Regions from separate parts of the Exiguobacterium sp. s125 genome, predicted to be linked through region 2. Evidence: predicted binding sites of a transcription regulator. Region 2 holds the regulator's gene; the other holds the start of a gene.

Region 1 (3,427 bases), on a different contig from region 2:
GAATCGTCAACTGTGGATAAAGTTCAGGATGCTCCATCGCATCGAGTAAAGTGGCGCGGTCGAACACGTTGACGTTTAAGTGATGACCACGGGTAGTCGTACCGCCCATATAGCCGTCAAGTAGACCGACTGTATTGTTGATACGTGTTGTTTCATCTTTTCCGAGTGCTTTCGGAACGATTGAGAACGTGTAGGAAATACCATCTAAGGCATGCTCATAAGGTAATTTGCCGACAGAAGTCAACGCAGCGACTGCACCACGTGTGTCACGTCCGTGCATTGGATTTGCTCCCGGTGCGAACGGTTCGCCAGCGCGACGACCATCGGGTGTATTCCCGGTTTTTTTACCGTACACGACGTTTGACGTGATCGTCAGAACAGATTGGGTTGGTAAAGCATCACGATACGTTGGATGTTTCCGGATTTTTTCCATAAAGAGTTCGACGAGATCGACGGCCATTTGATCGACACGATCATCGTTATTTCCGAATTTCGGGAAATCGCCTTCGATTTTAAAGTCGACTGTAATGCCATCCGTATCTCGGATTGGTGTGACTTTAGCATAACGAATCGCTGACAGACTATCGGCGACAACGGATAATCCGGCAATCCCACAAGCCATCGTCCGTAAAATTTCAGGATCGTGGAGTGCCATTTCAATGCGCTCATAACTATATTTATCATGCATGAAGTGAATGACATTCAGTGTATTGACATAGAGCTCAGCTAACCAATCCAATTGTTTATCATAGGCGGCCATGACGGTTTCATAATTGAGCACGTCATCTAAAATCAAGTCGGAAGAAGGGGCGACTTGAATTTTGAGTTTTTCGTCGACGCCACCGTTCAACGTGTAGAGTAAGGCTTTTGCTAAGTTCGCCCGGGCGCCGAAGAATTGCATTTGTTTACCGATTTTCATCGCTGAGACACAACAAGCAATCCCGTAATCATCACCATAAATCGGAAGCATCAAGTTATCATTTTCATATTGGATCGAACTAGACAGGATGGACATCTTCGCACAAAAATCCTTGAAGCCCCGTGGAAGTTTTGGTGACCATAAAACGGTTAAGTTCGGTTCAGGTGCCGGACCGAGGTTGACGAGTGTCTGCAAGAAGCGGAACGAACTTTTTGTGACGTTCGAGCGACCATCTTCACTCATACCGCCGATTGATTCCGTTACCCACGTTGGGTCACCGGAAAAGAGTTCGTTGTAATCGGGTGTCCGAAGAAACTTGACGATGCGAAGTTTCATTACGAAGTGGTCGACAAGTTCTTGCGCGCTCTCTTCTGTCAACCGACCCGTTTGCAAGTCACGTTCGATATAAATATCAAGGAAGGTCGAAACGCGACCGAGCGACATCGCTGCTCCGTTTTGTTCTTTGATTGCTGCGAGATAAGCAAGATAGACCCACTGGAATGCTTCTTGGGCCGTTTCAGCTGGTCGTGATAAGTCACATGTGTAACGTTTACCGAGTTCTGTCAGTTCATGAAGGGCGCGGAGTTGTTCGTTCATCTCCTCGCGATCACGAATCATCGCTTCTGATAAAAATCCACCGTGTGCTTTCAAATCCGCTTTTCTTGCAGCAATGAGGTGAGCTGTTCCATAAAGGGCGACGCGACGGTAATCACCGATGATCCGTCCGCGACCGTACGCATCAGGAAGTCCAGTGATGATACCGGCTTTACGGGCAGCACGCATTTCGGGCGTATACGCATCGAAAACCCCTTGATTATGCGTTTTACGGTACTCGCTAAAAATCTGTGTAACAGTGTCATCTGATTTAAAACCATACGCTTCTAAGGCATCATTGACCATTCGGATACCACCGTTCGGATGAATCGAACGTTTGAATGGTTCATCGGTCTGTAGACCAACGATTTTTTCGAGTTCAGGATTGAGGTAACCTGGACCGTGCGAAAGAATTGAAGATGGAGTTGCAGCATCAACGGCATAGACACCACCACGAATTCGTTCTTCTTCTGTTAACTGCATGATTTGTTGCCATAACGTGTTGGTTGCATCGGTCGGACCGGCGAGGAACTGATCGTCTCCTGTGTATTCTGAGCGATTGCGCCGGATGAAATCAGCGACATCAATCTTTTCCATCCATTCTCCACCTTCGAATCGTTGCCATGCTTGTGTTTTTTCAAGTAACATCATCAACACTCCTTCATTAGTAAGGTCAGCGGTTCTTAATACATCTCTTATGTGAATAGTGTAACAAACAATTCGGGATAGAGGTTTTACGTATATGTGAATCTTTTAACAAATGTAAAAGTGTTGCTATGACTTACTTCACAGTAAATTGTATCAGTCAGTGTCCCGTGTTCAAAAAACAGAAAAAGACTGCTGTGAAAGGATTTTTCTGTAGCTGTATCATTAATTTGTAGTGGAATGGATAGAGACAGAAGCTAGTGTGATAAAAGTCACGCGGCGCTACCTTGTATTTTTAGGACGTATCGTTGACAATGAAAAAGGGAATATAGAACGTGGAGGTGGAGTGAATGGAGTTTTCGCCATTAAAAGAGCAAGCAGACTATCGAACAGGGGACTGGGTTTCCCTAAAAGTATCAACTGAAGGAACAGAACGGATCGGGATGATCACCGAGTTTGAAGACGACGGGTTTTGGCTCCGGTTTGAAGATGATTTTGATTTCGAGGACTTTATCGGTTACGACCAGAAGTACCTCGCACGATTAGTTCGACGCCCAATCGATGTCAGAGCAACTTATCCTGTACTTGCTGGTTTTGAAACACTTGCTGTTGAGCTGCAAGATCGAATGGCGCAAGGTTTCGAAGTGTTAAGTGCAGATCAACAAAATGAGACAGAAATCGTTTTTCATATTCGGTTAATCGATTCTGGAAATGAATATACGCAGACGTTACGCGGTATTAAAACTGAAACCGATGATCGTTTCGAATATGTAACAGAATGATAGACAAGAGAGTAGGAGAAGATACGTTATGAATTTTACTAAACCTTTTATTAATGAAGCGTGGGAACGAGCACGCTTTGAACAAATGATGCCCGTTCAAGAACAAGCCATTCCTCTAATCCGTGAGGGGAAAGATGTCTTAGTCGAAGCGCCGACAGGAACTGGGAAAACGCTCGCTTATGTCATTCCAGCCCTCGAGCGCATCGATCCGAATGAACCACACGTTCAAGTCGCGATTACGGCACCGACACGAGAACTGGTCATGCAAATTCATCAAGTCATCCAATTATTTGCCCAAGGAAGCGGGATTAAGTCAGGTGCGTTCATCGGTGGCGTTGAATTAAAACGTCAATATGAGCGTCTCAAGAAAAAACCACAAATTATTGTCGGGACACCAGGACGCTTAGTTGAGTTGATTGATTCAAAAAAGTTGAAGATGCATAAAGTAAAATTGATTGTTTTAGATGAGGCTGATCAAATCTACGAA
Region 2 (3,427 bases):
AAAACGACTTCAATCGGTTCATCAACATCATCCAGGCTGTAAGCTTCTGTTTTGCCGCCACCACTATAACAAAAAACACCACTCGGCAAATGCCAAGTGATGTACATATGGAGACTATCGGGCTCGAACCGACGACCTTTTGGCTGCCAGCCAAACGCTCTCCCAGCTGAGCTAAGCCCCCTCGTATTCTTGTAATCAGTATAAACCATATCGATTCACTTTTTCAATATAAAAAGAGCGCTTCCAAACAAAAACCTCTCCGTCGCCGAAACGACCGAGAGGAGACTGTTACTTATTCAACTCACGCATCAAATCCGCTTGTCGTTCAAGCTCCGCTTGTTGCTCAAGAATCAGTACTTTTTTGTACGTCCGGGCTGAAATCATGATGCTGATTTCATAGAGGACGAACAACGGTACCGAAATCATCAGATGTGACGTCACATCCGGTGGAGAGATTAAAGCCGCGATGACGAAGAGCGCAAAGTACGCATATTTCCGATTTTTCCGCATGAACAATGGCGTCACGAGTCCAAGACGGGTCAAGAACATCGTCACGACCGGCAGTTGGAACAAGATACCGAACGGAATCGTCAGCCGTATTAAGAAACTAAAATAGTTTTCGACCCCGATGACTTGCTCGATGCCGAGCTCTTGCCCAAGTTCCGTCGATACTTTGAGTAGAAACGGAAGTAACCAAAAATAAGAGAACGCGATTCCGGACAAAAATAAGAAAAATGTGACCGGAATATACGTCAAGGTCGCTTTCTGTTCCTGTTCGAATAAACCGGGTCGGATGAACGCCCATAGCTGGTACATCCAAAATGGTGAAGCCAGGACGACCGCGATGATGAACGCTAAATTCAAGTACAACATCAGGGGATCGGCCACATTAAAGGCATTCAATCCGATGCCGAGCTCTTTCAGGTCCGACTGCAGAAAACGCACGAGCGGTCGGACGAGCGGAAAGGCCGCGGCGAACAAGACGACGACGATGATGAGTGACCAGACGATCCGCTTGCGCAACTCGTCTAGATGCGATGTCACACTCTGTTCTTGATCAATCGCCATAATTTAATCACTTCTCTTTCGATTCATCCTTGTTGTCTTTATCATCGTCCATGATGCCGTGTGTCGCACTCTTGAACTCTTTTAACGTCTGACCGGCAGCACGACCGAGCTCCGGTAATTTTTTCGGTCCGAAGATGATCAACGCGACGGCACCGATCAAAGCGATGCTCCCTGGTCCGATGAACGCGATGGTTGATGGAATAAGGTTTTCCATTATGATTTCACTCCTTCAGCTGATTGCGAATAATGCTTCATGAAATAAACTAGTGACTGCAACTCGATCGACAAATCGATGTGATGGACCCGAACGTGGGCCGGTACGTTCAACCGCGCCGGTGTAAAGTTCAGAATTCCGGTCACACCATACTCAACTAACTCATCCGCTACTGACTGTGCGAACTGGGATGGGACCGTCAAGATGGCGACATCAACCTTGTTCGCTTCGATTTGCTCTTTCATGTCAGAGACATGATAGATAGGAACGTCTTGCGTCGTTGTTCCGACCTTGTTTTCGTCCGCATCAAACGCAACGACTATCCGAGTACTATTATTCTTTAAAAAGTTATAATTTGCAAACGCCGTTCCGAGATGTCCGACCCCGACAAGTGCCACATTCGTGACTTCATCCTGGTTCAGTGTCTTTCGGAAAAACGTCAATAGATGTTGTACGTTGTAACCGTATCCTTTTTTCCCTAACGCCCCAAAGTAGGAAAAATCGCGGCGGATCGTCGCTGAATCGACTTTGACCGCTTCACTGAGCTCTGCTGAAGAGACGCGCAGCTTGCCTGAGTTATAAAGACTCTGAATGAAACGATAATATAACGGCAGTCGTTTCGCCGTCGCTTGTGGTATTTTTGTGTCTGGCCCATTCATACTGCAGTTCCCCCTTCGGCCACGTTCTGACGTGGCACCCAAATCAATGCAAAGAATTCTATTCTCTTTGATTGTAAACCACTTCACATAGACTAACAAATAATATATTCCACGGGACTCCTGCGTTTTTTTCATGATAGACTAAAGGGTGGAAGGATGGATGTTTTTATGATTCTCTTACAAGTGAACCAACTATCAAAATCATTCGGTGTTGAGCCGATTTTAGACAATATTAAACTCGAAGTGCAGGAGCGGGACCGGATTGCGCTCGTCGGACGAAATGGTGCCGGAAAATCGACACTTTTAAAAATCATCGCCGGAGAGCTCAGTCATGACTCTGGTGAGATCATGAAGAGTAAGGAAGTGAAAATCGGTTACCTCGCCCAGGACAGTGGTCTTGAGTCGAATGAAACGATTTGGAATGAAATGTTGACCGTGTTCGAACACCTGCAAGAGCAGGAACGTTCGCTCCGTCGGATGGAGATTGAGATGGGGATGGACCATATCTTAAATGATGCTGTTGCTTACGACCGTCTGTTGAAAACATACGATCAGGCACAACATGACTTCTCGGACGCCGGCGGTTACCAGTTCGAAGCCAACATCCGCTCCGTCCTGCACGGGATGCGTTTTTATCCGGACGATTATTCACGCCGGATCCAGACGCTATCCGGTGGACAACGGACGCGACTCGCACTGGCGAAGATGTTGCTCCAGGCACCTGAGCTGTTGATTCTTGACGAGCCGACGAACCACCTCGACATCGATACACTCTCTTGGCTCGAAAGTTATCTGGCTGGTTACCGTGGAGCGGTCTTGATCGTCTCCCATGACCGTTACTTCCTCGACCAGGTCGTCAACGTCGTCTATGAATTGTCACGGAACGTCTGCCGGAAGTTTACCGGCAACTACACGAAGTACTTGGAACAAAAGGCAGCACTGTATGAACAAGAGATGAAGCAGTTCGAACAGCAACAGGAAGACATCGCGAAGATGCAAGACTTCATCCAGCGTAACATCGCACGGGCGACGACGACGAAACGCGCACAAAGCGTCCGCAAACGTCTTGAAAAAGTCGACCGGATTGATCGTCCGGATGGGGATGAACGCAGCACCGTCCTGTCGTTCCCGATTGAAAAACAAAGTGGGAACGATGTGTTACAAGTCACGCAACTCGCGGTCGGCTATGAAGAAGCCGTCTCAAAAGGCATCACGTTCCGCTTACAACGCGGCGAATCCCTCGCCCTCGTTGGTCCGAACGGAATCGGAAAATCGACGTTACTGAAAGTCCTTGTCAACCGGATTAAACCGTTATTCGGTGAACATCGTTTCGGGACCGGCGTTTCTGTCGGCTACTACGATCAGGAGCAGGCCGAGCTCAACGACCGCAACCGGGTCATCGATGAAATTTGGAACGAGTGGCCGTTGATGCGGGAACAACAAGTCCGGTCCGTCCTCGGTCAATTCCTGTTCAGTGGTGATGATG

The links. The regulator Rex, encoded in region 2, represses fermentation and respiration genes when NADH is low (regulators of the CRP and FNR family bind a similar motif). The targets are predictions, from matches to a motif close to TTGTGAAATATTTCACAA.
Region 1: the regulator Rex is predicted to act here: its motif matches at 2,256-2,273, upstream of pflB (formate C-acetyltransferase).

The regions. Positions count from the first base shown of each region.
Region 1 is NZ_JACSMI010000004.1:167,483-170,909, forward strand. Features, by position in the region: gene pflB (formate C-acetyltransferase) at 1-2,161, opposite strand, end outside; gene KNQ05_RS11760 (hypothetical protein) at 2,509-2,940, shown strand; gene KNQ05_RS11765 (DEAD/DEAH box helicase) at 2,969-3,427, shown strand, end outside.
Region 2 is NZ_JACSMI010000007.1:9,005-12,431, reverse strand. Features, by position in the region: tRNA gene KNQ05_RS13610 (tRNA-Ala) at 109-181, opposite strand; gene tatC (twin-arginine translocase subunit TatC) at 289-1,068, opposite strand; gene KNQ05_RS13600 (twin-arginine translocase TatA/TatE family subunit) at 1,076-1,282, opposite strand; gene KNQ05_RS13595 (redox-sensing transcriptional repressor Rex) at 1,282-1,941, opposite strand; gene KNQ05_RS13590 (ABC-F family ATP-binding cassette domain-containing protein) at 2,110-3,427, shown strand, end outside.